3 regions of the Gilliamella apis genome follow, and region 3 is predicted to be linked to each of the others. Evidence: riboswitches for the same ligand, from Rfam matches in the RefSeq annotation. Region 3 holds a riboswitch; each other region holds the start of a gene.
The links. Region 3 has a riboswitch for thiamine pyrophosphate ahead of thiM (hydroxyethylthiazole kinase). Riboswitches for the same ligand answer to the same signal wherever they lie in the genome.

Region 1: it holds a riboswitch for thiamine pyrophosphate, as region 3 does, so the genes downstream of both, tenA (thiaminase II) here and thiM (hydroxyethylthiazole kinase) in region 3, are expected to answer to the same signal.
Region 2: it holds a riboswitch for thiamine pyrophosphate, as region 3 does, so the genes downstream of both, thiB (thiamine ABC transporter substrate binding subunit) here and thiM (hydroxyethylthiazole kinase) in region 3, are expected to answer to the same signal.

What each region holds. Positions count from the first base shown of each region.
Region 1 is NZ_CP132381.1:1,337,426-1,348,532, reverse strand. Features, by position in the region: gene RAM17_RS06165 (acyl-CoA synthetase FdrA) at 1-1,143, opposite strand, end outside; gene allC (allantoate deiminase) at 1,557-2,783, shown strand; gene RAM17_RS06155 (MFS transporter) at 2,796-4,040, shown strand; gene allE ((S)-ureidoglycine aminohydrolase) at 4,192-4,971, shown strand; gene RAM17_RS06145 (carbamate kinase) at 5,012-5,914, shown strand; gene allD (ureidoglycolate dehydrogenase) at 5,966-7,015, shown strand; gene RAM17_RS06135 (hypothetical protein) at 7,140-7,280, opposite strand; gene asnA (aspartate--ammonia ligase) at 7,583-8,575, shown strand; gene tenA (thiaminase II) at 8,645-9,307, opposite strand; TPP riboswitch at 9,359-9,448, opposite strand; gene RAM17_RS06120 (DUF1161 domain-containing protein) at 9,580-9,960, opposite strand; gene RAM17_RS06115 (hypothetical protein) at 10,097-10,327, opposite strand; gene RAM17_RS06110 (SemiSWEET family transporter) at 10,789-10,989, opposite strand.
Region 2 is NZ_CP132381.1:1,924,770-1,935,876, forward strand. Features, by position in the region: gene dinB (DNA polymerase IV) at 1-746, opposite strand, end outside; gene cptA (phosphoethanolamine transferase CptA) at 827-2,533, opposite strand; gene RAM17_RS08875 (hypothetical protein) at 3,768-5,498, opposite strand; gene thiQ (thiamine ABC transporter ATP-binding protein ThiQ) at 5,748-6,443, opposite strand; gene thiP (thiamine/thiamine pyrophosphate ABC transporter permease) at 6,421-8,001, opposite strand; gene thiB (thiamine ABC transporter substrate binding subunit) at 8,015-9,013, opposite strand; TPP riboswitch at 9,054-9,162, opposite strand; gene argS (arginine--tRNA ligase) at 9,324-11,057, shown strand.
Region 3 is NZ_CP132381.1:916,527-927,633, reverse strand. Features, by position in the region: gene gutQ (arabinose-5-phosphate isomerase GutQ) at 1-494, shown strand, start outside; gene aroK (shikimate kinase AroK) at 679-1,200, shown strand; gene RAM17_RS04315 (SPOR domain-containing protein) at 1,267-2,088, shown strand; gene RAM17_RS04310 (Dam family site-specific DNA-(adenine-N6)-methyltransferase) at 2,138-2,959, shown strand; gene rpe (ribulose-phosphate 3-epimerase) at 3,001-3,678, shown strand; gene RAM17_RS04300 (phosphoglycolate phosphatase) at 3,671-4,366, shown strand; gene trpS (tryptophan--tRNA ligase) at 4,390-5,385, shown strand; gene trkA (Trk system potassium transporter TrkA) at 5,510-6,871, shown strand; TPP riboswitch at 6,922-7,023, shown strand; gene thiM (hydroxyethylthiazole kinase) at 7,084-7,863, shown strand; gene thiE (thiamine phosphate synthase) at 7,873-8,514, shown strand; gene thiD (bifunctional hydroxymethylpyrimidine kinase/phosphomethylpyrimidine kinase) at 8,526-9,320, shown strand; gene RAM17_RS04270 (hypothetical protein) at 9,527-10,651, shown strand; gene RAM17_RS04265 (heavy-metal-associated domain-containing protein) at 10,955-11,107, opposite strand, start outside.

The DNA.
Region 1 (11,107 bases), 420 kb from region 3:
ATCATCACCTAAATCGATAATTTTATGTCCATTTTGCTCTAACATAACCCCTTTATCATGATGATGACTTGTTGTTAGATTCAGTTCCTCTGCCAACAGCATTGCTGCTTCTGAGGCTAACGTTCCGCCAGTATACAATCCTGTAATAGTTTTGTTAGCTAAATTAGGTAAATTACTTGCTATTGCTTCGACTGGGCTTAATAAACAGGCTAATCGAGCAGCTTCATCTAATGTTCTGGCAAAATAGATATTATCATCTTTAGGTTTATCAATTTTAGAGCCCAAAAATAGTGCTACTACAGGTTTATCAATTAACTTCATAGCCGAAATAACTTTTTCCCTAACACTTTCCGCAGGCGGTTTCGAGATAAAGGTAATGACTTGAGTTTCGGGATCAGCCGCTAACATTTTTAAGGCAGTGAGTGCACTAATTCCTCCAACTTCTAGGGATAAATCTCGTCCTCCTAGGCCAATGGCTTGGGCAATTCCCTGATTTAATAAAGCGATTTGCGAAACCACCTCTTGAATACCGGTGCCAGATGCACCGATTACCCCAATGTTTCCTTTTGGAATAACATTGGAAAACGCCAATGGCGCACCAGCAATAAATGCAGTCCCACAATCTGGCCCCATGACAATTAAATCTTTTTCAGCTGCTTTTGTTTTTAAACGGATTTCATCTTCAATTGATACATTATCAGAAAAGATCATAACGTTTTTATTATCATCTAAAGCACGATCGGCTAACTCAGCAGCATATTCACCCGCTATCGAGATTAAAACCAAATTGGCATCAGATAATTTTTTTGTCGCACTGGCTAGGCGTCTGGCTTTGAGCAGCTTTGCGCCACCTTGCTGAGCTTGAGCTATATTTTTTAAGGCATCTTCAAGTTGTTGACTGATTAACTCGACAACATCGGCAGAATCGTCGTTGGTTTTAATCGCCACACAAATATCATTTGGTGTAGCATCATTAAAATGATCACTCCAAAAACCAGTTGCGGTTAATAAAGACTTATTGGCAGGAGTACCCATCATGACAGATACTTCATCAACCTCATCAAGATTACTGAGTTTTTTGGATATCAACATCAAACTAACGGAATCTTGAAAGCTTCCCTTTTTTATAAAAGATTGAATCATGAAAACAGGCCTCTCAAATATGATAAATGCTGTTAATTTTGAACCTCATTAAGCTCATTATAAAAATTTAACAATGAGATTGTATTTATATATTACGGAAAAAATCAGTAATAAGCAGTTTATACATCACAAAACAATTACAATAACAAAAATATAATATTATTTAAAATCAGTATTATAAAAGATTATTAAAAAATTTTTTATAATAGTAACTAATTAATTTAATTAAATTTCACAAACATAAAAAAGCTAGTTTGATCACATTATTATTTGCTATTAATAGTATGGTAAACAAATATAAAAAAACGTTTAAAATGCTCCTGAGTATCGAAACAATACGATATGTGTAGTTAATATTAATCATGATTGATGTTAATAATGGATGGCGAGTTTTAAAAAATAGGTAAATATTAATGAATATTTTATATGATGATGTTGCTGATGCAGTTAAATGGATATCCAGTTTTGGTGGTTTAGAACAAGGTGGCTCAACACGATTACTTTATACTACTGAGTGGCTGGCTGCCCAAAATGCGCTTAAAGAAAAACTTACGCAAATCGGCATGGATACCTATTTTGATGATGTAGGAAACTTATATGGCCGATTTGAAGGTAGCAAATATAAAGAACAGGTGATTATGTCTGGTTCCCATGTTGATACGGTCGTAAATGGCGGAAAACTTGACGGACAATTAGGCATTATTGCAGCTATGCTTGCCATGAAATATTTAAAAGAAAACTATGGCCAACCATTACGCAGTTTAGAACTTATCTCAATGGCCGAAGAAGAAGGTAGCCGTTTTCCTTATGTCTTTTGGGGAAGTAAAAACGTCTTTGCCATAGCGAACAATGACGATGTAGCCACAATTCAAGATAATAATGGAATCAAGTTTGTTGATGCTATGAGCAGCTGTGGTTTTAAATTTAACAGCCAAAAAGCACGAACTGATATCAAAGCCTTTTTAGAACTTCATATCGAACAAGGTGGTGTGCTTGAAAGAGAACAAAAAAGCATTGGTGTTGTTACCAGCATCGTAGGCCAACGCCGTTATAATGTTCGCCTAGTTGGTGAAGCCAATCATGCAGGCACCACACCAATGAGTTACCGTAAAGATGCTATCTATACCTTTAGCCGAATTTGCCACGAATCTATCAATAAAGCGATCAAGATAGGCGATCCATTAGTATTAACCTTTGGTCATGTTGATCCTAAACCCAATGTAGTTAATGTGGTGCCTGGTGAAGTGATGTTTACGATAGACTGTCGTCATACTGATCAAGCTGAACTTAAAAAATTCACTGAAGAATTGGAAGCCGATATGCTCGGTATCGCTAAACAACTCGGTCTTGAGATCGAAATAAATCGTTGGATGGATGAATTGCCAATCCCAATGGATGATCAATTAATCAAAATGTTGAAAGATATCTGTCAACAAGAAAACCTTAGCTATCGTGTTATGCACAGCGGTGCTGGTCACGACTCACAGATTTTTGCACCACGAGTACCTACCGCCATGTTATTTGTTCCAAGTATCAAAGGTATAAGCCACAATCCAGCAGAAGATACTAAAACTGAAGACTTAGTAGAAGGCATAAAAGCATTAACCTATGCGCTTTACCAATTGGCTTATCAGGAATAATAAGGAAGTAAAATGACAACAATAGAAACAAAAGGTGGCATTCAGTACTGGCATAAAATCGTTGCTTTATTATTCCTTGGTTGGTTAGTAATGTGGATATATCGCCCTGTTTTAGCGGCGCTTTTTCCGGAAATTCAACAAACTGTAGGTCCACAATCAAATACTGAACTAGGTTTAATTGCTAGTTGTTACTTTTTTTCTTATACCCTGATGCAAATCCCAGCAGGGATCTTAGTCGATAAATATGGTAAAAAAGCCGTGGTTATACCAGGCTTTATTTTGTTCACTATTGCAGCGGCAATAATTGGTAATGCTCATTCGATGATGATGATTTATATCGGCAGCTTACTTGCTGGTTTAGGTTGTGGTTCTTATTATGGTTCTGCATGGTCACTATCAGCAGAAAATATTCCTGCTGAACATCGTAGCTTTGCCTCGGCAATTATCAATACTGGTGCAGCATTAGGTATGGGGATTTGTTTACTATCCACCAGCTTTTTAGTTAAATCATTAGATATGCCATGGCAATATATGCTCTTCATTATTGCAGCATTAACTCTCGCTTTAATAGCTGGATTTGCCATAATCATTAAAGAGCCATCGATTAAAACAGTTATAGCACGCAACAAACAGCAAAAACATAAAACCGTAACCGAAACGACAACAAAACAGAAACACAGCTTTTTTACAAGCCCAATGGTTGCTTGTTATATCATGTACTTTGCCACTTGTTATGGCTATTACATGGTAGTAAGTTGGTTACCCAACTTTCTTGAAACTGAACGGGGTTTTTCCGGCGGTAGTGTTGGTTCAGCATCCTCATTGGTTGCCTTTGCTGCTATTCCTGGTGCATTAGTTATCAGCAAAATTTCTGATAAATTTAGATCTAAACGACTGATGTTTATTATCGTATTAGAGCTGCTTTCAGCGTTAACACTGTTAATGGCAGTCCAATCAGCTACCATCACATTGTTGCTAATCGGCTTAATCTTATATGGATTGTTTGGCAAATTTGTAGTTGAACCGATTTTAATTTCTCACGTTGCTGACATTGCCCCAAAAAACAGTTATGGCACTGCATTTGGTGTATTTAACTTTTTTGGTATGAGTTCATCCGTTATTGCACCACCGTTGACAGGCTTACTAGCGGATATAACCGGTACCAAAATTACTGGTTTTTACGTTGCTATAGCAATATTAATCATTGCAACGGCGTTATTCTTTTTAATTAATTTGCGTAAACATATAACTTACTGATTGCGCAAAATGTCGACTATTTATCGATCTATAGCCCGAGTAAATGGTCGACCAATTAAAAATTAGTACACCAAGTTATGCTTTTAGGTTCACGCTCGTTGCACCTAAAAACCATAGCAGACCGAACATTATATGTTCCAAGGAGATCATTATGGGATATATCAATAATAATACCGGTTACCCAAAAGACCTATTAGCATCACGCGCAGTTATCAAACGTCAAAACTTCGCTTTAATTCCTCCAGATGGTTTAGTTAAAAATATTATTCCTGGTTTTGAAAATTGTGACATAACTATCTTAGCTACCCCTAAATTAGGCGCTTCGTTTGTTGATTATCTGGTTACCATGTATCAAGGTGGTCATAACTTACAAGGATTTGGTGATGATGGTATTGAGGTATTTGCTTATGTGATTGAAGGTGAAGTCAAGGTTAAAGCAAATGAACAATCATATGATCTCCATGCTGGCGGATATATCTATTGCCCTGCTGGCGTTAAACTTTACTTACAAAATTTAGTTTCTTCATCACGCTTATTTTTATATAAGCGTCGCTACAATCCTATTTTAGGTTACCAAACACGAGTTATTGTCAATCATGTTGAGCAATTAGAACGTGTTAATTATGAAAATATGAATAACGTATTTATTCAAGACCTACTGCCTAAAGAGCTCGGTTTTGATATGAACTTTCACATTCTCACCTTTTTACCCGGTGCCAGCCATGGCTATATTGAGACTCATGTACAAGAGCATGGCGCCTACCTACTCAACGGTGAAGGAATGTACCTACTTGATAATCAATGGATTCCAGTAAAAAAGGATGATTATATCTTTATGGGTGCTTATGCATTGCAAGCTTGTTATGCGGTAGGCCAACAACCTTTGAGTTATATCTATTCCAAAGATTGTCATCGCGATGTAAATATCTAAACAATAAACTATATTAGCTAAATATCTCAAAGGACAGCATATGGAACTGATAGTTATTGCACTAGGTGGTAATGCAATTTCAAAACGAAACGAATTACTTTCTATTGATAACCAATATCAAAATATCAACAGCACCACCAAATTTATTGCAAAATTAGCCAATAAATATCGACTGGTAATTGTCCATGGCAATGGCCCCCAAGTAGGACTACTTGCCTTACAAAATGCCAGTTATCCAAGCGTGCCAGCCTATCCTCTCGATGTCCTAGTTGCACAAACCCAAGGCATGTTAGGTTATATGATACAACGCAGCTTACAACAATATGAAAATATCAACCAAGTCGCCTGCGTATTAACCCAAGTTGAGGTCGACAATAACGATCCGTCATTTAAAGATCCAACCAAATATATTGGTCCTGTATATAAACCAGAAGAACAACAGAATCTACAAAATCAATATGGTTGGCAATTCAAGCAAGATGGTAAATATATTCGTCGAGTTGTGGCATCGCCAAAACCGAAAAAAATAATCGAGCTTGATACTATTAAAGAATTGCTAAGCCAGAATACTATCGTTATCTGTAACGGTGGTGGTGGTATACCTGTAATAAAAGATAATACTGGTTATAAAGGTGTTGAAGCTGTCATTGACAAAGATCATAGTGCCGCACAGCTCGCTATTGAATTAAAAGCTGACCATCTAATGATATTAACCGATACAGATGCAGTGTATGAAAATTGGGGTACGCCACAACAAACCGCTTTAGGTAAAGTCGATACCAAACGTATACAACCAATGGCTATTGATGATGGCGCCATGGGACCCAAAATAAAATCAGTGATTGAATTTGTTGAGCAAACAGGTAACACCGCTTATATCGGTAATTTAACCGATATTGAATCGCTATTAGCAAAAACCAAAGGTACCATTATCAGCCAATAGCACCTATAAAACTCAGCAGTAACGGATAGATAGCTTGGACAGGAGTTTAATATGAGATTAGACAGACAAACACTACATAACTTGATTGCCAAAAAGTTACATAAAGCTGGATTAACTCAAGAGCATGCCGATATCGCCGCTGATACACTGGCATTTGCCGATGCCAGAGGTATTCACTCGCACGGCGCCGTACGAGTTGAATATTACGCGGAACGGATTGCCAAAGGTGGCATGACTCCCTATCCTAATGTCACTTATAAAGAAACTGGCCCATCGTCAGCAATCTTAGATTTTGATAATGGTTGTGGATTAGTTGCTGCTAAGGTCGGTATGGACAAAGCGATAGCAATGGCGAAGAAAAATGGTGTTGCAGTAGTTGGGATTCGTCGAATGTCACACAGTGGTTCACTGTGCTATTTTACCGAGATGGCAGCCAAACAAAACTTAGTCGCCATATCCATGTGCCAATCTGATCCAATGGCAGTTCCATATGGTGGCGCTGAAGAATTTTTTGGTACCAATCCTATTGCATTTGCTGCTCCCACCAATAACGAGCGAATTGTCTCATTCGATATGGCAACCACAGTTCAAGCTTGGGGAAAAGTATTATATGCTAGATCCAAAGGTGCCCAAATTCCAGCTACATGGGCGGTTGATGAATTAGGTGAGCCTACTACTGATCCATATAAAGTAAATGCACTATTACCGATTGCCGATGCTAAAGGTTATGGATTAATGATGATGGTTGATGTACTTTCTGGCATATTACTTGGCTTACCATTTGGTAAAAATGTTTCATCCATGTATGCTGATTTATCCAAAGGGCGTGACCTTGGCCATCTGCATATTGTTATCAATCCTGAATATTTTATTGGCCTTGATATATTTAAACAATGTATGTCTACTATGCTAGACCAACTAAAACAAACTAAACCAGCCAAAGGTAATAGTGAAGTTTTCTTCCCGGGAGAACGAAGCAAAAAACGTGAAGCCGATTATCAAAAAAATGGTATAAAAATTGTTGATGATATTTATAACTATTTAATTAGCGATGATATTCACTATAATCGATATGATCATAAAAATAAATTTGCGGAATAGTATCGAGGTTAAAAACCCCCTCTCCTCAAATTTTTTTATTCGGTGAGTTTCGGACGTTTTGTTGTTTGGTAGCTAGTTCTATACGGCGATTACGTCCGAGCAAAGCGGGTTGGCGCAACCCGCTTTACCATCTCCCGCGGCGACCTCGCAAGTGGTCACGATGTGACTGCCTTCCGCCTTCGTTCGCTCTTAACGCACCGGCTGTGATTTGTTCCTGACAAAACACAGCCTTGTCAAACTTCCCTGTTTGCCATGCTAACCTCACTCAGTTGTCAGCTCGTTGCTAAGGTCGCTAAATAAAACTCACCAAACTGATTGGCAAACAATAAACTTTTATGTTTAGTGTGAGCTGATTTAATAACTAAGTGGTCCTGACACTAATTATTAGCAATAGATAAAAGATAATTAGTTTGTAAAAACATCATAAATAGTTATTAGTAAAAATATATTTTAGAAGTAATTGAGATAGTTTTTGATCTTTAGTTTAAGCCAGTTAACTAAACTTGCATATTTCTGCTTTCTAGTTTAATTTAACAACACAAATTTTTTTATATTTCGAGACTAAACATGACAATATCATTTAAAGAGCAGCAACAACGAATCAATTTTGTTAAACAATTTTTTGCCGAGCAATTAGCAAATAATCTATCATTAATTGAAGTTCAAGCACCAATATTGAGTCAAATTGGTGATGGCGTTCAAGATAATTTGTCAGGTACCGAAAAAGCCGTTCAAGTTAATATTAAAAGTATTCCTAATGCACAATTCGAAGTTGTTCATTCACTAGCTAAATGGAAACGTAAAACGTTAAGTCAGCACAATTTTCCTGTTGGTGAAGGCATTTATACAAATATGAAAGCTCTGCGCCCAGATGAAGATAAACTTTCGCCTATTCACTCTGTTTATGTTGATCAATGGGATTGGGAAAAAGTGATTCGTCCCGAAGATCGCAATTTAGCTTATTTAAAACAAACGGTTGAAAAAATTTATAGTGCAATTAAAGCGACTGAAAAAGCAGTCTCTGAAAAATATCATCTATCACGTTTTTTACCCGAAACAATTACCTTTATGGATAGTGAACAACTGTTAAAACGTTATCCAAATTTATCACCGAAAGAGCGTGAAAATGCAATTACCAAAGAGTTAGGCGCCGTATTTTTAATTGGTATTGGTGGTGAATTATCAAATAACGAAAAACATGATGTACGTGCTCCTGATTATGATGATTGGAGTAGTGATAATGAAATGGGTTCAAAAGGCTTAAATGGTGACATTTTAGTTTGGAATCCTGTTTTAAATAGTGGTTTTGAAATCTCGTCTATGGGAATCCGTGTCGATCCAGAAACCTTAAAACGACAATTAAAACTGACGAATAATGAAGATCGCCTCCAATATGCGTGGCATAAAGCATTAGCTAATGGTGATTTTTTACAAACAATTGGTGGTGGAATTGGCCAATCACGATTAACCATGTTACTTTTACAGCAACAACATATTGGCCAAGTACAAGCAAGCGTTTGGGACGATGCCACCAAACGAGATTATTCAAAACTACTTTAGTTTAAACATTGTTTAAATATAGTTCAAATTCAGCATACTTTACCCAGAGTGGTAAAGTATGCTTATTATTTAAATACTTTTATCTAATCCCATTTGCCAGAAACCAGTTTCAAGTTTAGTTGCTTGCCTGAATAATTTTGTTAAATGTTCAATATGACTAGCATCCAAATTTACTAAGCGCTGATCAATCAACGCAATTTCATTTTGCATTGTTTGTTGGAATTCCTTACTTGCATACATGTTAACCCAACTGTTATATCTATTGTTGTTAGCATCATACCAATGTTGTTTGGTTAGCCAATCAGCAATCATACCGTAACCAATTAAACAAGGCGCTAATACAATATGCAAATCTAATATATCCCCATGTAATCCGACATCCAATACATAACCCGTATATTCACTATTTGCTTTGGCTTCAGTTAATAGGTTAAGTTCGTTCTCAGTTATTTGCCACTTTTTACAATATTCAATATGTAAGTCTAGTTCAACTTCAACAATTGCTTTCAAGCTATTTAAAGATTGTTTGATTTCAACCAGATCATGACTTTTATACACTGCTAATCCCCATGCTCGGGAAAAATTGATAAGGAAAAGATAATCTTGTTTTAAGTAGTGTTGAAAGCAGGCAATATCTAATGTACCTTTACCTAATTGTTGAATAAACTCATGTTGAATATAGTTATCCCAATCACTTTGGCATGATTCAATAAGTGAATAAAATGACGACATGACGACTCCTTTTTATAAAAATTAGTAATTAAGGAGTACAACAGACTTGCAGAAAAGCGTGTTTTATACTCCCTTCGTCGGTACTAACCGAATCAGGTTCAACGGGTATAATCTCAGCCTAAGGCACCCCGGATAAATACAGATGAATAATAGCTCAGAAAATAACTAACAATTTTTGTAAAAATAATAGTTTATTAACCGTTACTATTTATTCAAATGTTCTTCATTAACTAACCGATAGATCTTCTATAACTGTAGCTAATAATCAGTGATTATTCTGTCTTCGAGTCAATTTGCTGATTATCTTCTAAAGATGGCGCAACTATTTCTTGTTGAGAAGATTTCTCTAATTCAGCTTTTTCGGCTTGCTGATTAGAATTTGAAGGTTCTTGTTGTTTTGCTTCAGTTGTTACTGAATTATCTTGTGAACGAATATATACAATCTTTTGTTGACCTCGGTCACACGATCCGACAATTTTACCAGCAACGCCTTGCTCAGCTTGTTCTGATGGAACTAAATTTAATTGAAAACTGTTTTCATCAACACCATTGTTTTTGATTTTCTCAGCGATACTGGCACTAATTTCTTCACAATTAGAAGCAGCAGCAACCATTGGAAGACCTAACAATAAAACCATGACTAACTTTTTCATACCCTTTCCTATAAATTATAAATAATAAGTTTGTTGCATTGTAAAACGATTGATAAAACTGTCCATATTGTTATAAGCAATATGATAAATAAATTTTATCAATTTATTAATGAAGTTAGCGCAAGATTCTAACCGATTAATCTTGCTTATGCTGGCTTTCAAGTACTTTCAATTTATCTAAAACCCAACAGCGAATATCGGCTAGTTCAGTTTCAGACAATCGATTAACAAAATCTCTTTTTTCATGAAGTTGTTTACGATCTTCATCAGTCAAAACAACCCCTTTTAAATTTAATAATACTTCTTTACGGTACATAGAATAAATAAAATCTTTTATCAAATCGTCAGAAAGATTAATGTTAGTCATTTTGATTTCCTTATTTTATATCTTTAACGCTCATACGATTAAGTCGACATCTAAATTAATAACATCACCACTTAATATAAAAGAGTATTAAAAAATAAACTCTGTTTAATAAACAGCCGGATCTCCAATATAATCGAATCGCAAATAGATGACAATGATTGAATCAAATAACACAAACTAAAACTTTTTCATTTATTCAAAACTAACTTGTGAATTATTCACTTAATTATTTGATAAGTATTTAACAAACCTGTTGATAACTCTATAACAAATTGATATTTATGAATTTAACCTCAAGGTTAAAATTTAATCTGCAATATAAAAACCTATTTTTGAAAATAAATACTCTATATTTGTCAACAGAAATCATCTAACAATTTGATAAAATTTTGATAAAAAAATACAGCATAAGGTTTAAATTATGCTGTATTGAAATAATACAAAGAAGTATAACAATATATTTACAATGCCGTAAAAAACGCAATCAAACCAAACAAAACACCAGGGGAATTAGCTATAGCAATCGGCCAATCTTTTTTAGGTTGTAATAATCCATAACAAACCCATAATGAACAGTTAATTGCTGCTGCTAATGGTTGAGTTGGATTGGTTTTAAAACCATGAAGATTGTCGATAATTTGTGGGATATATGACACATACATGCCTAATGATGCAATCGTTGCAACGACGCCTAAATAATGGAAAGCTTTAGGGGAAAGATTCAAGATCAACCTGCCTGCTTAAATGTGAATGGAGAAATTAATCTATCATAGATAATCA
Region 2 (11,107 bases), 1.0 Mb from region 3:
AAAGTACGCTCTACACCTACGGATTTACGTTGTCTGTCATTACAAACTTCACGTTCATCTATACCTTGACAACGTTCATATAAAATTCGACCAAACTTACCAAACTGATTAAGCAATTTTGTTAGGTCATAATTGACCACATCCTTACAAGTATATAATCCCAATTCAGTTAGCTTTTTCTCAGTTACTTTACCCACACCAGGAATTTTTTTTAGCGGTAACTGCTCAATAAAACTCCCTACTTGTTCAGGTGTAATTACATACTGTCCGTTAGGCTTATTAATGTCAGAAGCTATTTTGGCTAAGAACTTAAGTGGAGCAACACCTGCCGAAGCGGTGAGTTCGAGTTCTTTATATATCGCTTGGCGGATATCTTGAGCAATTAAAGTAGCTGAGCCGTAAAAAAGTTTACAATCAGTCACATCGAGATAAGCTTCATCAAGGGAGAGTGTTTCAATAGCTTGCGTATATCGTTTAAAGATTTGCTGAATTTGATTAGAAACTTCTTTATAAACAGCATGCCGACCGGGGATAACTTTAAGATTAGGACAGAGCTTAATTGCCTGTGCCATGGACATCGCACTATGGACACCAAATTGACGAGCTAAGTAATTTGCAGTTGATACCACACCTCGCTTACGCGGATCCCCCCCTACCGCAATAGGAATATTGCGATAACGGGGATTGTCTCTCATTTCGACAGCGGCATAAAAACAATCCATATCGACATGAATAATTTTTCGCATAATAGGTGTAATAGCATTAAAAAAATAACTGTATAAATATACAATATCACACCTTAACTTTATCTGCAAATTACTCACTATTATTTAGTTAACTTATCAAAATCAGATAAGCCTTTTTTATCATGAGGATCGCCAATCCAACGAATCGATTGTTCAAATTTCGGATTTACTATACTTTTTTCTGGAGCATAGGATTTATAACTAAGCCCTGCTAAATCAGACCAAGTATGAATCAAGTCTTGAGTACTGAATTTTCTATTCACATAGGACTGATAGTGATTGGGATGACTAGCTAGCCATTTTGGTGACTGCCATAGCATGAATGGTACAGTATACATCACCTTAGTAGGCGCTTTTTCATTACGACCTAGAATATCATGCGGAGGGGTTTGATAAACATCTTCACCATGATCAGAAAAATACAACATAAAACCATTTTCCTGACTATCTTTAAATAAATTAAATAGTTTGGTTGTTACAAAGTCATTATAGGTTATTGCATTATCATAACTGTTATAAACCTTTAACTTATCATCATCAAGTTTAAATGCTAAATCTGATCTATTATTAAAACGCTGATAATCAGTACTTTGAGGATAGCGCAATTCATATTTCATATGCGTACCAAGCAGGTGAATGACGATAAATTTCTTTTCAGCAGGATCATGTAATACTTTTTTAAATGGTTCAAATACCGATGAGTCATATTGTCGTGAACTTTGATTACGATCGTTATTCATATAAAACTGTTCATCAGCTTGTTTAGAAAACATAGTTAACATCGTATTACGTTTTGTCATAGTCTGTTGATTAGTGATCCAAAAGGTTTTATAACCAGCTTGCTTCATAAGGTGAATAAGAGATGGTTTGCTAAGATATAAATCTGGATTTTGTTCATCTGCCAAAGTTAGGGCTTGCTGTAATATTTCAATAGTATAAGGTCTTGATGAAACTACATCATTAAACACAACAAAATCAGGATTATCTTGCTTAAATTGTTCAATCAACGGTGTAGTATTGCGTTCATAACCATAAATCCCCATACGATTACGTGTAGTCGATTCACCAATCACCAATACTAATGTTCTTGGTGTATCACCATTAGCATCCGTTAAGTTTTCAAACTTAGGCAATGTTTGCAAATGATTTAAAATATTCTCCATATTCGACAATTGTGAACGATATGCTAAATAACTGTTGATCAATTGCCACGGCACTGTAGTTTCCATACGTTCTTGTAAATGTTGAGTGGCTTGTGCAAATGACATTTTTTTTATTACAACACCAATACAAAGCGGCATTAATGCATAAACAACAATGAATATAGACACTAACCATTTAGTCATATTTTTAACATAAATAGGTTTGACTTTAAGCCATAGAAAAAAACCAAGCAAAATATAGATCAGCAATACTATAACTAACTTAATGCTTAAATATTGAGAGATAAACTCATGTGATTCATTATAATTGGACTCGGCCATTACAAAAAAAACACTCTGTGAAAACTCTTGTCGATATATGGTGAAATAACCAATAGAAATTAATGATAATCCCCCAATTATAATGCCATAAACAGTAGCAATTTTTTTTGTATAACGAGGGAAAAATAATACCGGTACCAACCAAATCATGCTGTAAATAATTGAATCGCGTAAACCAATAAAATTAGCATGTCCAGACAAAACAATATAGAGTTGCAAACTACAAGAAAAGTAACAAAAAAATAAAATTACATAGATCAATGAACGCCAATTAAAACTTCCAGAATTATCTAACTTTTGCATAGCTGCCATTATTCACAATTAATAATGGTCACTAAACTAACAAATGCAGATTAACAAAACCTTAAGAGCAAATAAAAGCCCCCGAAAAAGTGGCTAAATAATATATAAACAATTTGGATAGATTAGATTTACGTTAATAATCAATATCACCATTTTTAGATCGAGAATTAAGCTTATTTTTTAAACTTCGGATAAATGCATAATTTACTTCAAGCGAATAACAGCCTTGTTGCTAATTTGAAAGATAATTAATTTGTTTTTGATTTAATTTTAGATAGATACTGTTAGTATTTTTCTCTATAGTGCGATTTTTTAATCGCTAGCGCCGACGCCCGCCGATCGCGCATTTTCAATGGCTCACGGCGGGCTATTGCCTTTTCGTTTGCAAAGATCTCTTCATGACAATGTCGCTGAAACCACAAACTATAACTTTCACGATTATAAGCATACGGATAACTTACCCCAAATTCAGTGATATTAACGTTAGATAGCCGTTTTGCTAGTGGCTAGTGTATTCAGTGGAAATGCACAGGTCGTTATCGATTTGTTTTTAAGTGTTTTTAATTTTATTACCCGTACTTTAAATGAATAACCTAGCAATTCAGTTAATATATACACGCCTTGATTATATGCACGTAAAAACACCCCTTCTTTAAATCATAAAACACCTTCAAATTGTGATTGTTCTTCTAATTTTTGAATAAAATTCATTACTACCCTTTTTATTTGTAACAATTATACTAAAACTTTCTAATAGTAATATTAAGTTAAATATGTATTTATTCTTTGTAGACCGCTCGTAAAGACTGATTTTTTCCCAAACTTGTATTTGTCCTATCCATGCGTCAGCAGCAAACCGATCAGATAAGCCTGCAGCTATATCTGATGATACTGCATATTGATCTCTTGTATAAAACCAAAGTAATCCACTGTCCGGCTAGTCAGAATCGGGATAGCTATATTTAATTGACATCCCCGATTCACTAAATAATCCTCCATCAATATGACGCCAATAACGACCTCCATCCGAAAAAGATGGTTTTATGAGGAATAATTTATAAATAAAAGTTTCAAATGATAAGTACTTTTAACTAAAATCCATATTTTCGAAAATGCATTAACTATTAGACACTTAACCGACTGTTTAATAACGTATTTCACTCCATGTATCAAAATCATCTACGAGAATTATCACCAAAATTCATCCACATTGTATTTTATTAATATTATTCTCTTATTGAATACATACGCCTCTTAGTTGTTGAGCGTAGGCCCAAACACCTATTTGCCCAATCCAAGCATCAATGGCAAATCTATCAAATAGATGGTTATTATCACCATAAGGACCTAGATACTTGTCTTTAGAGTAAAACCAAAAGTAATGTGTGAACCAATTTGAATCAGGATAAGTTTCCTTGCTTGTCATTCCCCACTCACTCAAAAGTCCTTGTCCTATATCACGTGTAAAAGCATCCCATTTATAAGGATATTTAATCCAAGAAGCAGGGGCATTCGGCGAATTAGACATTTCGGATCGAGTAGGCAATTTAGACTCCCCTCCGCACATATTAACGACTTGCTGATAAGTATAAACTTTATCAATTTGTCCCTGAGGTAAAGCCCATATACCGGTTAAATTGAAAGTATAATTTTGTTCAGGAATTTGTTCATCATGTTTAAATTTTGCAGTTATTGTGACAGGACCTATCGGCTTTTTAATCAACATAACATAACCTTGTTTATCAACCGTAATACTATCATTTGGCGTTGCCGAAAACGTATATTCAAAATCATCTTGATGACCTGTCATAATTAATTGAAATTTTGCTCCTGGAAAGCCTGTGGTAGGGAAATGAGGAGAAGCTGACACTTTAAAACCATTAACTGGATCAAAAACATTCGCATTATAACCACCACCGCAATAGCTATCCCTTTCTCGGCTATTATCATAATTCCAACCTCTTGTCTCTCTAAGATCTACAAAATTTTCATCCATAGATAATTCAAATTCATGCTCAGCATAACCAGATAAAAGACAATCAAGACTTCCTTGATATGGTACTGGTCTAACACTTCCCCAAACATATTGTGGATACAGTATCATTCCATAAGGTTTAGCATAACAGATTTCAGGTTTAGCCATAATTTTATATTTTTGAGTGATATCAACATATTCGCTTTCATTAGGAACACCATATTCGGAATAGGTTTTTACTTTCGTTGTAATAGTTAAAGTTAACGGCATGGAAATGTCACTAGCACAACCAATTATTTTTTCATTATTTTCGATTTTTATCCCTTTATTATCAAACCAACTATAGGTTGTTTTTTCTACGGTGAACGGAGTGTTATTGCGAATGCCATCACCATCGGTATCATCATAATTAGCCGTCACATCTAAATCATTCATTGCATAATCTTTAATAATAAAGTCCTTAATTGTTAAATTACCATCAAACTGATTGATTTGTGTGTCACTTAAGTTATTGGTATTTGAACTATATAAAACACCATTAACAGTAAAACCATGTTTTTTCGATGCCCCTTCAATACCGACAACTTTCGGTTTATTACCAATAATGACATTTATACTATGTGCTGTAAGTGCTAGGCTTTTTTGACTGACGCCTAAAAAGCATAAAATAAATAAAATATAAATAAACGGTTTAACCAGAGATAAACAAACGGATAATAATGAAGAATTTGTTAAAGAAAAAATACAACACATTGTATTTGCTATCAAATCTCCACCAGGTGAAAGCTGAACTAAACAGCGTTTTGTTTTTTTTGTTCTTTGACTAAATTGATATGGACTAAGACTAGATATTAACTTGGATTTTCTGTGAAAATATAAATTATCGTGAAAAAGTAAACTTGGATTGAGGTAATTAGCTGTAATTAAATTATAGGTTGAGCAGGTTTGGTGTTTGGTGTTTGGTGTTTGGTGTTTTAAATTATAATGCATATTCGACATCCTGTCAATTAACTTTATGTTTAATTTGATATTTTATCTTCAATTGTTAGTTTGATTAACTAAATAATGATCGATAATCCTACTGAAAATTGTTTAAAATTATAAAGACATAAAAAAACCTCGCAACCACTTTTTGAGGCTAAATTGTTAAATTTTGTAAATATTATTAGTAAGATAACCAGCTAAATCACAGTTTTTAATTATTTAAAAAACTCTCCTCAACTTTTTCAACTTAAAATCCTAACTTTCAATACCTAATAACTCCGCTATCTTTTGATTTTCATTAAGCTGATTTGGAGCTGCATTAAAAATAATTTTTCCATTATCAATAACGAGGCAACGTGAGAAGTGGTGAAGAGAATCATCCAAATAATGCGAGACCATCATTAAAGTAAGGTTGAATTCGCTACAAACTTGATTAACAAGAGCTAGCATTTCAAAACGTAATGCTTGGTCAAGCGCAGAAAATGGTTCATCAAGGAGTAAAATTGGACGATGTTGTATTAAACAGCGTGCCAGTGCAACACGTTGCCGTTGACCTCCTGAAAGTTGTTCGGGATAACGTTGGTTAAAGCCTTCCAATCCGACACGCACTAATATGTCACCAATTATTGTCTGTTCTGCTCGGCTAAGTTTTAATAATGGTTTAATACCTAACGCTATATTTTGTTCTACGGTAAGATGGCTGAATAAATTATTGTTTTGGAATAGCATCGATACGGGTCGTTTACCCGGTAAAGTGGTAGTAACATTTTGCTGATTGAGAATGATTTGTCCGCCATTGGGAAAAATGAATCCGGCTATTAAACTGAGTAATGTACTTTTGCCTGCACCGCTTGGGCCAACAATGACCACTCTTTCTTTAGCGGCAATATTAAGCACAAAGTGCATGTTGAAGTTATCATATTGATACTCAGTTTTTTGAAGTTCGATCATAATCCATAACAACCAATAAGCTAAATGATAAAATTAATAAAATTGCCGCTGTTACTATACTTTCTTTGTAATGATAATGCGATATCTGTTGATATAAATAATAAGGTAAAGTGGTGACTGACTGCCCACCAAATAAGGCAATTACACCAAAATCGCCCAATGACAATATGCCAGCAAATGCAAAACTCATTAATATTATTCTTCTTAATCCTCTAAAATCAATTAAATAAAAGTGAGTTAAACCATTGATATTCAGTGATTGGGTGAGTCGCCAATATCGAGCGGTAATATCATACATTGGTACGGCAAGATTTTTTATAATAAATGGTAACGCCATCAATCCATTACAAACCATCATCAATAAGCAGATAAAAATGGCATTATTACTATAGTCAAATAGTAATAAAAATAATCCTGATGCCAATACCATACTTGGTATGGCTAGAATAAGTGATGCAATTAATAATAGTCCATTACTCAATCGAGGTTGTCTATTTATCAGTAATCGACTATTGGTCCAAAGTAATAGTAACCCCAGTATCATGGCAATAATTGATGAACCAAAAGCAATAATGATTGAAAAAAGTAAAGCTTGCTGTAATGAAAAGGTCAACAATGAGAATTGAAAGAAATAGATACCTTGAAACAGGATAGTCAGCATAGGTAACAATATAAATAATCCACCGATCAAAATTAGCACTGAACTAACAATTTTTAATCCTTTGGGTAAAGGTAAACGATAGTCTGTTTGAGTAAAGTTTACCGTTAATTTTTTATCGATTCTGTTTATCTTTTGCATTAATCCAATGAAGGCAATACAACAAACTAATTGTAGACAGGCAAGTAATGCTGCTTGTAACAGTTCAAAATCACGAATTGCTTGATAAATAGCAACTTCAAGCGTGGTATATTTAGGCCCTCCACCTAGTGCTAACACAATGGCGAAACTTGAAAAACATAACATAAAAATTAATGCCGCCATAGGTAATATTTGTCTACGCAGTAATGGCCATTCAATAATTTTAAAAAAGGTTACATTAGTAAAATTTAATTGTGCAGCTAAATGTTTTTGTTCAATAGGTACGCTTTGTAAGGTTTGATAAAATAGACAGCAGGCATAAGGGAAATTCAGGAATACATGCGCCAATAAAATGCCTTGTAAACCATAAATTGAAAATGAGAATGGTATGTGTAATATTTGGCAGATATTTGATAATAAACCTTGTCGCCCGTAAACCGATAGTAAACCAGTCACAACAACTAGTGTTGGTAAGATAAAGGTAATAGGCATCATTTTCAATAACAAGTTTTTACCTTTAAAATCCACTAAAGATAATGCTTTAGCCATTAATATGGCTGTGATTAGTGATAATAATGTCGACAATACAGCTTGGTAAAAAGTTATCCATATAATGTGCAATATGTAACTATCAAAATAGATGCTTAAATTTCCTGACTGCAAGGCAAATTTCCAGATAGCGAGAAGTGCTGAACTTAATATGATTAAAATTAAACTAGCAGCACTAATACCTGGTAATAATGATCTGAATTTTAACATTAATAATACTTAACTATTTACTTATTGCTGACTGCCACTCACGAATCCAGCCTTTTTGATGTTTTTCAACCTCTTCCGGTGTAAATTCTAGCGATTTATCAATGGTATTAATTTGCTTATAAGCATCGGGTAGATCCGTTTTAATTATTGGATACATCACATTTTTTTCAGCAAATTGTCGTTGTATCTCGGGTGTTAGTAAGTAACGTAAAAATTGTCGAGCTAAATCGACTTCTTGGCTATATTTAATGATGCCAGCCACTTCGACTTGGCGATAGTGACCTTCATCAAAAATCGCGGCTGCGTAGCTATGATTATTTTCATTAATAATATGTGCTATCGGCGATGTGCTATAACTTAATACCAAATCAGCCTCATCTTTTAAGAACATACCATAAGCTTCACTCCAACCCTTGGTTACTGTGACCGTATGTTTAGCCACTTGTTGCCATGCATTTGCCACCTCGTCACCATAGACCTTTTTCATCCAAAACAAAAAACCTAATCCTGGAGTACTGGTTCTAGGATCTTGATAAATGATTTTCCAATTAGCTTTGTTTTCGATCAATTCATGTAATGAATGAGGAGGATTTTTAATTTTATCTTGATTATAGATAAAAGCGAAATAGCCAAAATCATAAGGAATAAAACTATCATCCCACCAATCGGTATTGAGATTATCGGGTTTACTAATTTGATGCGGAATTAAGATATCCGCTTGCTTGGCTTGTGCTAATAGGTTGTTATCTAATCCTAAAATAACATCAGCATTTGTTTTGTCGCCTTCGAGGCGAATCCGATTTAAAACAGATACGCCATCTCCCAATGTGACAACATCAAGTTGGCAATGACATTGCGCTTCGAAGCCTTTTTTAATTGTTTCACCCGGCCCCCACTGTGACATAAATGAATTGTAACTATAAACGGTTAGAGTTGGTTGTTGTGCATTAGCTAGATGACTAAATAGTGAAAATGAAAATATAACAGATAGTAAAAAGTTTTTACGAAACATTTTGCCTCCAAAGTAATGTGTAAAAGACAAAAGGTTTGAGCAGATATAATAACTCAAATCCCTCCGCTGGTATTATCCAGTTCAGGTTCGACGAGTTATGTCAGTTTTTCTGACACTCTCAGCCCTTCAGGGCACCCCGTTGAGAACGATGAGTAGTTTAGTGGTAGCAAATAGAATTGTAAACAGGCGATGTGTTGATAAATACAAATTTAGACAAATTAAAACAAGGTAAGATTACAGGCAATCAGTGACAATTGTTGTGTTTGTCGGTATTATATGCCTCATTTTATGATTATTGATTAGGTACAATGTGAACATTCAACAACTATTAACGCAACGAGTTTCGCAAGCAATGATTATGGCTGGTGCAGATAAAAACTGTGATGCTTTAATCAAGCAATCAGCCAAAGTTCAATTTGGTGACTATCAAGCAAATGGTATCATGGCTACCGCTAAAAAATTGGGTATGCCACCACGCGCATTGGCAGAAAAAGTATTACAACATCTGGATATTGAAGATATTGCCGATAAAGTAGAAATTGCTGGACCGGGTTTTATTAATATCTTTTTAAAAAATAGTTGGATTGCCGAGCAGAACGAAGTAGCATTAAGTAGCGATAAATTGAATATCACCTTACCGGCTAAACCACAAACTATTGTGGTTGATTACTCAGCACCAAACGTAGCAAAAGAGATGCATGTTGGTCATTTACGCTCAACGATTATTGGTGATGCGAGTGTTAGAGTCTTAAATTTTCTTGGTCACAATGTGATTCGAGCTAATCACGTTGGTGATTGGGGAACTCAATTTGGTATGTTAATCGCTTACCTTGAAAAAATGCAAAATGAACAGGCCAACGATATGGATCTATCGGATCTAGAATCTTTTTATCGTGCAGCCAAAAAACATTATGACGAAGATGAGGTCTTTGCTGAAAAAGCCCGTAATTATGTCGTTAAGCTTCAAGGTGGTGATGAGTATTGCCGTGACATGTGGCGAAAACTGGTTGATATTACCATGACGCAAAATATTGCCACATATAAACGACTCAATGTCACACTTTCACTAGAAGATACCATGGGTGAAAGTATCTATAACAGCATGCTACCGGGCATTGTTGCCGATCTTAAACAGAAAAAATTAGCCGTTGAAAGTGAAGGCGCTATTGTTGTGTTTTTAGATGAGTATAAAAATAAAGAAGGCGAACCAATGGGTGTTATCATCCAAAAACGAGATGGTGGTTATCTTTATGCAACAACCGATATTGCCTGTGCAAAATATCGTTATGAAACCTTACACGCGGATCGTATTTTATATTATACCGATTCACGCCAACACCAACATTTAGAACAAGTTTGGGCGATTGTGCATAAAGCAAAATATGTCCCAGAATCTTTAAAACTTGAACATCATATGTTCGGTATGATGTTAGGTAAAGATGGTAAACCATTTAAAACGCGTTCAGGTGATACCGTTAAACTAAATGATCTACTCGATGAAGCAACAGAGCGAGCAGCAACATTAATTAAAAGCAAAAATCCTGATCTTTCTGATGCCGAGCTTGCTCAAGTGGTTGATGCAGTTGCCATTGGTGCGGTTAAATATGCTGATCTATCCAAAAATAGAACAACTGATTATGTATTTGATTGGGATAATATGCTGTCATTTGAAGGCAATACAGCACCTTATTTACAGTATGCCTATACCCGTGTACTTTCAGTATTTAAAAAATCGAATATCAATGAAGACAATCTAGATGGTCATATCGATTTAGGAACTGAAAAGGAACGAGCGTTAGCAATTCGTTTGAATCAATTTGATGAAACAATCACAACTGTTGCCGCAGAAGGTACCCCACATGTTCTTTGTGCGTATCTGTATGATATCGCTACCCTATTTTCAAGTTTTTATGAACACTGCCCAATTTTGGCCGCGGAAAATGAAAGTTTAAAAGTTAGCAGATTGAAACTGGCCTCATTAACAGCCAAAACGCTTAAAACGGGTTTAGATATGCTTGGCATTAAAACCGTTGACAAAATGTAAGCTCATTTGCCACCGATATGATTAAATATCGGTGGTTTTGTTGGTGTTTA
Region 3 (11,107 bases):
CCAATACATTATTAATGGGTGATGCATTAGCTATTGCCGTTATGCGTGCTCGTGGTTTTAAAGAAGAAGATTTTGCTCGTTCACATCCTGCTGGTAGTCTAGGCGCTAAATTGTTAAATCACGTAAAAGATATTATGCGTAAAGGCGATTTAATTCCTAAAGTTTCACAATCAGCAACGGTACTCGATGCGATGTTAGAATTAAGTCGAACGGGTGTAGGATTAGTGGCAATATGCCAAGATGATAATAAAATTGTTGGCGTTTTTACTGATGGGGATTTGCGTCGATTACTATTAAAACATGGTACACTACAAGACAATATTATCGAAGTAATGACCAGTCCAGGATATCAAATACCGGAAAATTGGAAAGCGGTCGAAGCCTTAAAAACATTTAATGATCATAATATTACAGCTGCGCCAGTAGTCAATAATCAAGGTGAATTAGTTGGAGCACTTAATATTCATGACCTACATCAAGCGGGGATAAGTTAACTGATTAGTAAATACCTGTTGCAAAATAGGGCTATCTATTGAGATAATTACCGACCTAAATTTTTGTCGTTAGACGGAGATCCAAGAAAGTTACACAATTCAAAGGTAAAATGATGATAAAAATCATTGAAAATTGATATTGTGTTGTAAATTTTAACCAAAATTAATAGATGATGAAACTACAATGGCAGAAAAGCGAAATATCTTTCTAATTGGCCCAATGGGGGCAGGAAAAAGCACAATAGGCCGACAAATTGCACAACAGTTAGGCATGGAATTTTTTGACTCTGATCAAGAGATTGAAAAACGTACAGGTGCTGATATTGCATGGATCTTTGACTTAGAAGGTGAAGACGGATTCCGAGCCAGAGAAGAGAAAGTCATTAATGAATTGACTGAAAAACAAGGTGTAGTACTTGCTACCGGTGGTGGTTCAGTACTATCGAAAGAGACGCGTAATCGTTTATCAGCACGCGGTATTGTCGTTTATTTAGAAACAACAATTGAAAAACAAATGGCAAGAACACAAAAAGATAAACGTCGTCCTTTATTACAAGGTGGCAATACCCCTCGCGAACTTTATGAAGAATTAGCTCAGGAACGAGATCCTCTTTATGAAGAAATTGCTGACATCACAATTAAAACCGATGAGCAAAGTGCTAAAGGTGTTGCTGGATATATCATTGATAAAATAGAACAAATTTAAATCATTGATCGATAAACCATGGTTGGTTATAAGGCATTAAACCTATTAATAGGTTAAGGAGTTAATATGCGTGTAGATAAAGATGATCGTTATATATCAGAACAATCCAATAAGCCGTCTACGCCCTCATTTAGTATTGCCAATTTTTTTCAGCATTATTCGAAAAAGAAATTGATAATTATGGGGTTAACTATTGTTATTATTGTCTTATTAATTAGCGCAATGTTATTGCGTTCGTCAAAACCCAAAACACCTACCCCACTAACTCCACCTGAAGTTAGCGGTGTTTCGACGACGCAAGAACCTGAACCAACCATAACAACGCAAGCCAATGACGTTGCAACAGATACAACTCAAGGTCAAGCATCTAGTACGGTACCAGCGCCTATGGCGCCGGCACCAATTACCGATGTTAATGAACAACAAAACAGTAGCGAATTGACCGGTAATAATGGTAATGGAGCCAACAGTCAACCTTTACCAGAGAGTAAACCTGAGTCACAGATTGACCAGAATACTCATCAGGATAATAATTTATCGCATAATAATGTGAATAATAGACCAACCTCGCCGAACAAGGTTGAATCTAAAGCAAATAATAACCTGACTAAAGTTGACAAAATAAAGAGTAATCAGTTTTCAATTCAACTTAGTGCATCAACTTCGCTTGAAGGTTTAAAAAAATTAGTAAAAGAACATAATCTAACTAATTACCAAATTTATGAAACTAAGAAGAATAATGCCAAATGGTTTATTTTAGTTAATGGTACGTATGATTCTGCTGCTGAAGCTAAAAAAGCAATCAAGTCTTTGCCTGATGCACTACAAAAAGATAAACCTTGGGTTAAATCTGGCGCAACGATTAATAAAGAAAAATCGGCAAAATAGTAAAGGATATCGTTCATATATCCTACCAATGACAAAATAGGAGTTTCCGTTGAAGAAGCGACGAGCCTTTTTAAAGTGGGCTGGAGGAAAATATGAGCTTGTAGACACTATAAAACGGTATCTACCGGAAGGTGAACAACTCATTGAGCCCTTTGTAGGCGCTGGTTCCGTTTTTTTAAATACTAACTTCAAAAGTTATATTTTAGCTGATATCAATCATGATCTAATTGCACTATTTAAGTTATTACAATCCAATCCGGAGCAGTTCATTAATGATCTTAAATTACTATTTAATGATCAAAATAATCAGGCTGAAGCATTTTATCAACTACGTGATGTGTTTAATTATAGTAAAGATCAATATTTGCGATCGCTTTTATTTGTCTATTTAAATCGTCACTGTTACAACGGCCTATGTCGTTATAATAATAGTGGTTTATTTAATGTGCCATTTGGCCGTTACAAGACTATTTATTTCCCGGAAAGGGAACTCTATTTCTTTGCCAAAAAGGCACAAAATGCTGAGTTTGTCTGTACGCCTTATCATAAAGCGATGAAAATGGCGAAACGTAACTCAGTTATTTATTGTGATCCACCTTATTTATCACCTAATGAAACAGCAGGTTTTACCGCCTACTATTCTAATAATTTTGGGTTTGATGAACATCAAAGGTTGTCACAATTAGCGGAGCAAATTGCCTATAAAAAAGAGATTCCAGTTCTGGTATCAAATCATGATACTCACTATACCAGAACGTTATATAGTAAAGCGCGCCATCTTTACCGAGCAGAAATGCGGCGCTCAATTAGCTGCGCTGGCGAAGGACGCAAAAAAATTGATGAAATATTGGCCTTGTACCAAAAATCCTAAGCTATTTTTAAGTATAAGGTGTTTATGAGTAGAGGTATGTTATGAATGAATTTATTATTGCACCATCAATACTATCCGCCGATTTCGCTCGTCTTGGTGAAGATACCCAAAAAGTATTAGATGCAGGAGCGGATGTTGTCCATTTCGATGTGATGGATAATCATTTTGTTCCCAATTTAACCATGGGTAGTATGTTTTGTAAGGCACTGCGAGACTATGGAATTAGTGCGCCAATTGATGTCCATCTAATGGTTTCTCCAGTTGAAGAGCTAATTACCTCTTTTGCCAAAGCTGGAGCAACAAACATATCTATTCATCCTGAAGCGACAATTCATCTAGATCGTTCATTACAATTAATTAAAGATCATGGTTGCAGTGCCGGTATTGTGCTTAATCCGGCAACACCACTTGACCATTTAGACTATGTGATGGATAAAGTTGATATTATTTTATTGATGGGTGTTAACCCAGGTTTTGGTGGTCAATCATTCATCCCAGCAACGCTTAAAAAGTTGCAGCAAGTTAAACAACGCATTATTGATTCAGGTAAAAATATTCGCCTAGAAATTGATGGCGGTGTAAAAGTAGATAATATAGCTGAAATTGCCAAGGCAGGAGCCGATATGTTTGTTGCTGGCTCAGCGATATTTGGTCAACCTGACTATAAAACGGTAATTGATGCAATGCGTAAAGAGTTAGCAGGAGTAAAACATGGCTAAATTAGATGATATTCAAGCTATCGCTTTTGATTTAGATGGAACATTAGTAGATAGCGTACCTGGACTTGCTTTAGCAACCCAGAAAATGTTGGCAGATCTAAACTTACCAACAGTTACCAATGAACAAGTTAAAAACTGGGTAGGTAATGGTATTGATGTGATGCTTGAACGCGTTTTCAAAGCTATTGATATTAATCCGTCAAAAGAATATTTTGCTGAAGCTAAACAAATATTTAGTCAGCATTATGATAAGGTTATGGATGAACAGACAACACTGTTTCCTCATGTAAAACAGACCTTAAAAGCTCTTTATGAAAATCATTACCCTTTAGCTCTTGTAACTAATAAACCGGCACAATTTTTACCGGGATTACTAAGCTCATTAGGTATCAAAGAGTATTTTTCATTAGTACTCGGCGGTGGTGATGTAATTAAATTAAAACCACACCCTGCTCCGCTTTATCAAGTCATGGCAACATTTGGATTATACAATGATCAGTTATTATTTGTTGGTGATTCGAAAAATGATATTACCGCTGCCAAAAATGCTAATTGCCCTACTGTTGCGTTAAGTTATGGTTATAATTATGGCGAATCAATTGCAACAAGTGAACCCGATTTTTTATTTGATGATTTTCAAGATATATTAACCCTACTACCTCAGCCAAAAGCTGATGCAAAAAAATAATAAGTTAAAATTAGGAATAAATTATGAGTAAACCAATTGTATTTAGTGGCGCTCAGCCATCAGGAGAACTAACATTAGGCAACTATTTAGGTGCTTTAAAGAATTGGGTGTCTTTACAAAATGAATATGATTGCGTTTATTGTATCGTCAATCAACATGCGATCACGGTACGCCAAGATCCTAATAAGTTACGTAAAGCAACACTTGATACATTAGCACTTTATCTAGCCTGTGGTATTGATCCACAAAAAAGTACTATTTTTGTGCAATCCCATGTGCCTGCACATGCTGAATTAGGTTGGGCATTAAACTGTTATACCTATTTTGGTGAACTTAGTCGTATGACACAATTTAAAGATAAATCTTCTCGTCATTCAGAAAATATAAATGCCGGGCTTTTTGATTATCCAGTGTTAATGGCTGCCGATATTTTGTTATATCAAGCTAATTTAGTTCCTGTTGGTGATGATCAAAAACAACATCTTGAACTTTCTCGCGATATTGCTATGCGTTTTAATGCCCTTTATGGCGATATCTTCACTGTTCCTGAACCATTTATTGCTAAAGTTGGCGCACGGGTTATGTCGTTACAAGATCCAAGCAAAAAAATGTCTAAATCAGATGAAAATCGCAATAATGTTATTGGGTTACTTGAAAATCCAAAAGATGTCGAGAAGAAAATTAAACGGGCAATGACCGATTCTGATGAACCACCAGTCGTACGTTATGATTTAAAAAACAAAGCGGGGGTATCAAATCTGTTAGATATCTTAACCGGTATTACGGGTAAACCTATTGCTGAACTTGAGAAAGAATTCGAAGGTAAAATGTATGGCCATCTAAAAACCGAGGTCGCAAATCAAGTTATTGATATGTTAACTGGTTTACAAGCGAAATATCATCAGTATCGTGATGATGAAAATTATCTTCTGACAATTATGCAAGAAGGTGCACAAAAAGCTCGTGCAAAAGCAGAGCCAACGTTGAAAAAAGTTTATGACGCAATCGGTTTTGTATAGTTAACCGTAAAACTAGATTGCAATTAACGCTAAACAATATCAATTGGCTTTAATGACTAAAAGCATTATCGTTTTTATTAATGATAAATGCCGTTGAAGCCTTTTTGATTATCATAGGTTAGTTATGAAAATTATCATTCTTGGTGCAGGTCAAACAGGTAGTGCTCTTGCCGAATATCTGGTTACCGAAAAACAGAACGATGTGACAGTTGTAGATGAAGATCATGACAAATTGCAATCATTGCAAGAACGTTTTGATTTACAAGTTATTTGTGGAAAATCATCTTATCCACAAGTATTAGAAAGTGCTGGTGCAGAATCTGCCGACATGTTAGTCGCTGTTACCAATTCTGATGAAGTCAATATGATGGCTTGTCAAATTGGGCATGTAATGTTCAATATCCCTCAAAAAGTGGCACGAATTCGGGCGCCTGAATATAATGATGAAAGATACTCGTTTTTTAATAAAGATTGTATTAACATCGATCATATTATTGCCCCAGAAAATCTAATCACCAATCATATCAGCCAACTAGTGCAATCTCCTGGCGCACTACAATTTGCCTCATTTTATGATAATCGAGTCTGCTTAGTTGCCGTCACAGCTTACTACGGTGGTGCATTGGTGGGTAGTGAATTATCAGAGCTAAAAGAACATTTACCTCATGTCGAAGCTCGCGTGGTAGCTATTTATCGTAAAAATCGTTTTATTCGTCCGATTGGTTCAACCTTGATTGAAGCTGGGGATATGGTTTACTTTATTACCCCACCGCTTAACATCAAAGCGGTAACCAGTGAATTACAACGGTTAGAAAAGCCTTATAAACGAATAATCATTAGTGGCGGTGGCGGCATTGCTGTTGCTTTAGCTAAGCGATTAGAAAACGATTATCAAGTTAAATTGATTGAACGTAATGCCGAAAAAGCAGAACTAATTGCCGAGCAGTTAGTTAATACTACCGTATTACATGGTGAATCATCGGATCAAGAGCTATTATCGCAAGAACAAGTCGAACTTACCGACCTTTTTGTTGCAGTGACGAGTGATGATGAATCAAATATTATGTCATCAATGCTTGCCAAAAGGATGGGAGCAAAAAAAGTCATCGTACTTATTCAACGACAAGCTTATTTAGAGTTAATTAACGATAGCGTGATTGATATTGCCATTTCACCACAACATGCCACTATTTCAGAATTACTCAGTCATGTAAGACAAAATGGCGTGGTAAAAGTTGTCTCACTACGGCAAGGTGAATCAGAAATTGTCGAAGTGATTGTTCGTGGTGATACTGAAAATTCTAAACTAGTAGGTAAAAATATTAACAGTCTAAAATTACCTTCAGGGGCAACTATTGGTGCTGTGGTGCGTGGTGAAGATGTGATTATTGTTAATACCGATTTAATGATCGAAGATGGTGATCACTTAATCATCTTCTTACCAGATAGACGATCTATTAGCGATATCGAAAGATTATTACAATAGCTTGTATAAAATATAAACTCAGTACATAATTAAACTGTTTTTATTAATTGTTTTTTGACTCGGGGTGTTTTTTGTTACTACAAAAAACTGAGATTTTACCCGTTGAACCTGATCTGGCTAATACCAGCGTAGGGAAGTCTTCGTCTTAATTATTCGTTTTGACACATTCTTCCCTTAATATCAATAATAAATAAGGAAAGAATATGTCTACCATTCAGTTATTCCAAAACAATGATGCCATTCCCTTTATTGAGCAAGTTAAACAACAACGACCGTTAGTCCATTGCATTACCAATGATGTTGTACAGAATTTTACCGCCAATGTCTTATTAGCCATTGGTGCTTCACCAGCAATGGTCGTTGCGAAACAAGAAGTTGAGGACTTTGTAACTATTGCCAGTAGCTTATTAATTAATATTGGTACCATTGATGAGCACAGCGCAAATAGTATGTTGTTAGCTGCAGCAAAAGCTGAACAAACACAGACACCATGGGTACTGGATCCTGTAGCGGTTGGTGCGGCACTTAAATATCGCACTGAAATTGCCAAACAATTGATAACTTTTAGACCGAGTGTTATTCGAGGAAATGCCTCTGAAATTCTCGCATTGAGTGGTCAACAATCATCATCGAAAGGGCCTGATGGACTTGATTCTACCGATTCTGCATTAAATGCAGCAATACTATTAGCACAAAAATATCAAACCATTGTCGCAATAACAGGTGAGATAGACTATGTCACAGATGGTCAACAAATTTATAGTATTGCCGGTGGCGATATCGCTTTAACTAGAGTAACCGGCACCGGCTGTTCGTTATCTGCGATGGTAGCAGCATTTATTGCAACCACTAGTAATCGTTTAACCGCTACCGCAACAGCTTGTTTTATGATGAAAAAAGCTGGTGAACTCGCTAACAAACAATCAGGTTTAGGCACTTTTGCTATGGCAATAATTGACCAACTTTCCCTATTTAAGCAAAATTACCAATAAGGATATTTGATGAAAAAGCAACTTGATTTAACTCTCTATTTAGTCCTCGATCCGTTATTATGTGGCGGTATCGATGGCATGGTCACTACCACCAAAATTGCCGTTGAGAATGGTGTTACCGCCGTGCAACTACGTTCAGAACAAGAATACTCTGGTAAAAATTGGTATGACGCCGCACAAGCGCTCAAAGAAGTGTTAAGTCGTACCCAAGTTCCACTATTTATCAATGACCATGTTGATATTGCTTTAGCCATTGATGCCGATGGTGTGCATATAGGACAAAGCGATCTACCGGTCGACGTTACTCGACGCTTAATTGGCACAGACAAATGGTTAGGACTTTCAGTTTCAAATCAATCACAACTAGAGAATGTTCCTTGGCATTTAGTTGATTATCTTGGCATAGGGCCTATCTATCCAACTGCAACCAAAAAGGATGCCGCAGCTGCGACTGGCATTGCTCAATTGAAAGAACTGGTTAAAGCGAAACAATGCCCTGCCGTAGCGATCGGTGGTATCGGCGTGAATAATTTAACCGAAGTAATCCAAACTGGCATTGAAGGTATTGCCGTTGTGTCGGCAATATGTGGACAAGCTAATCTTGCCAAAGCTACATCAGACCTAATCAGTAAAATAAAACAAGCAAAATAGGAAACCAAATCATGACAACAGTTGCATTAACAATAGCGGGCAGTGACCCTAGTGGTGGCGCAGGTATTCAAGCTGACTTAAAAGCATTTTCAGCACTTGGTGCTTATGGTATGTCAGTGATCACCGCATTAACCGCACAAAGTACGCAAGGCGTTAATGGTGTACATGCCATTCCCTCTCAATTTATTGAAGCACAGTTTAATACGCTGTATCAAGATATCTACATTGATAGTGTTAAAATTGGCATGCTAATGAATAAAGAGATTGTTACTTCGGTTGCTCAACTATTAAACGATAACCCTATTGCCAATATTGTGCTTGATACCGTAATGATTGCTAAAGGCGGACATCCATTGTTAAAAGCTGATGCCATTTCTGCTATTCGAGATCTATTATTACCATTAGCCACAATTATTACCCCAAATCTACCTGAAGCTGCTGCATTACTTGATTGTAGTGAGGCAAAAAACGAAGAGCAAATGCAACAACAGGGGTATGAATTACTTAAATTAGGTTGTCAGGCAGTATTAATGAAAGGCGGACATTTGCCAAGTCAAGAAAGCCCTGATTATTTAATCACTCGCAACAACATCATCAGAATGACATCACCAAGGATCGCAACGAGAAATACCCATGGTACAGGTTGTACCCTCTCTGCGGCAATTGCAGCCTTATTACCGAAACATCATTTAGAAGATGCAATAAAACATGCTAAAAACTACCTACAAGGGGCTATTGAGCATGCAGATAGTTTAAAAATTGGTAAGGGAATTGGACCTACTCACCATTTTTATCAATGGTGGTAACTGCAAATTTTTACATTGAATAATTAAATATTTATTTTTCTACAAATGGTTATCCAAAATAGTAATTAAAAATATGGTTAGAAAAATTGCTCAATAAGTTATATTTGATAAGAAATAATATATTTTTAAATCATTTTAAATTAATTTTTGATATGAATTAATTTAAGATATAAATAGGATTAAAAAAATAATATTAAAAACATTAAATGGAATTAGTTGGTTATAATATGATTTGTATAAAATATCTTATCTCAGTTGTTTTGTTTTTCCCTTGTTTAGTTTTAGCAATTGACTTAGATGTTCTTAAGGCGAACATTGATAAATATGATGTTGAATTAAATTTTAAAGATGGCGGTGATCTCGATATTCTTATTGAGAATGAAGAAATTAACAATATAGAGTTATTACAAAAAAGATCGACAGATGATTTTTATTTTAAAATGATACTTTCCTATAAAAAAGGTCAAGGATTGAAACCAACTAGTATAAATATTTATAGTAAGAAAAGTGGTCAATTACTTCAAACTATAACTAATTTACAAGGAATCGACTGGTTAATATCAGGAATTGAATCTGACTATTTTAAAGCAAATATTGATAAATATGATGTCGATTTAGATTTTCATGATTATGATTATCTCTCTTTTCCTATTAAGAATGAAGAAATTAACAATATAGAGTTATTACAAAAAAGATCGACAGATGATTTTTATTTTAAATTGATACTTTCCTATAAAAAAGGTCAAGGATTGAAACCAACAGGTTTAAATATTTATAGTAAAAAAAATGACCAATTATTTCAGACTATAGATAATTTGCAAGGATTTGACTTTTTGGGTGAATATTCAGTAGGTGCAGTTAACCATATAGATGATAGCTATCGTTTTGCACCAGATTTTTTTGATCACAATGGCATAGAAATAGACTACAATTTTGATGGTAATTATAATGATTTTTATATCGCCAGAGCCGTTGATGATATGGAAGATGGACCTATCATTTATCGGTACTATTCTTATGATGAGAAGAAAAAAGAGTTTATTTATCTCAATTTAGATGGTCGTTACATCGATTTTGATCCCCAAAAAAAAATAGCAAAAAGGAAAAAAATTTGCGAAATAAATAACTATTCTGCAGTTATTTTAAATGAAACTTATCGATTCAAAGCAGAAAACAGCAACTATACTTTAACGAATTCAACCTGTACTTATAAAGAATATGAGTCTTTTAGAGGTGTTGAAGGACAATCTTTTAAAATTTCTCGTCAATGTTCTCAGAAAGAAAAAAATTTTTGTATTAACGAAAATGAACTTGATAAAGATTTTGATTAATTGCTGCTTAAATATAACTGTGAACTAACTAAATTTTGATGAGCCACTTAATACTAAAATGTTTGGTAATAGTTTTTTTTTATAAGCTATAAATATCAACCTGAATTCACTTTTTATAAATACGAAAGACGAGCAAATGTTTTTTAGGTGAAGGATATACTAAATTGACACATAGATATACTTCATCAACAATCCAAGTCGATGAAGTATACAAAAACTGTTAATAGATGATTTGATAAAAATACTCTCTAAACTTTAGGCCGATAATCATAATCGTCTAAAATTTAATAACGCTAAATACTATTAATAAGCAATACCGACAAACTCAAATCCCGCTTCATTAATTGCCGCAATTGCCGCTTCTTGCGAGATAGTACCTCCGTCAATATCAACTTCATGCTTAGCTAAATCAACAGTAACTTTTGCTTTAGGATCAATATCATTAATTGCTTTAGT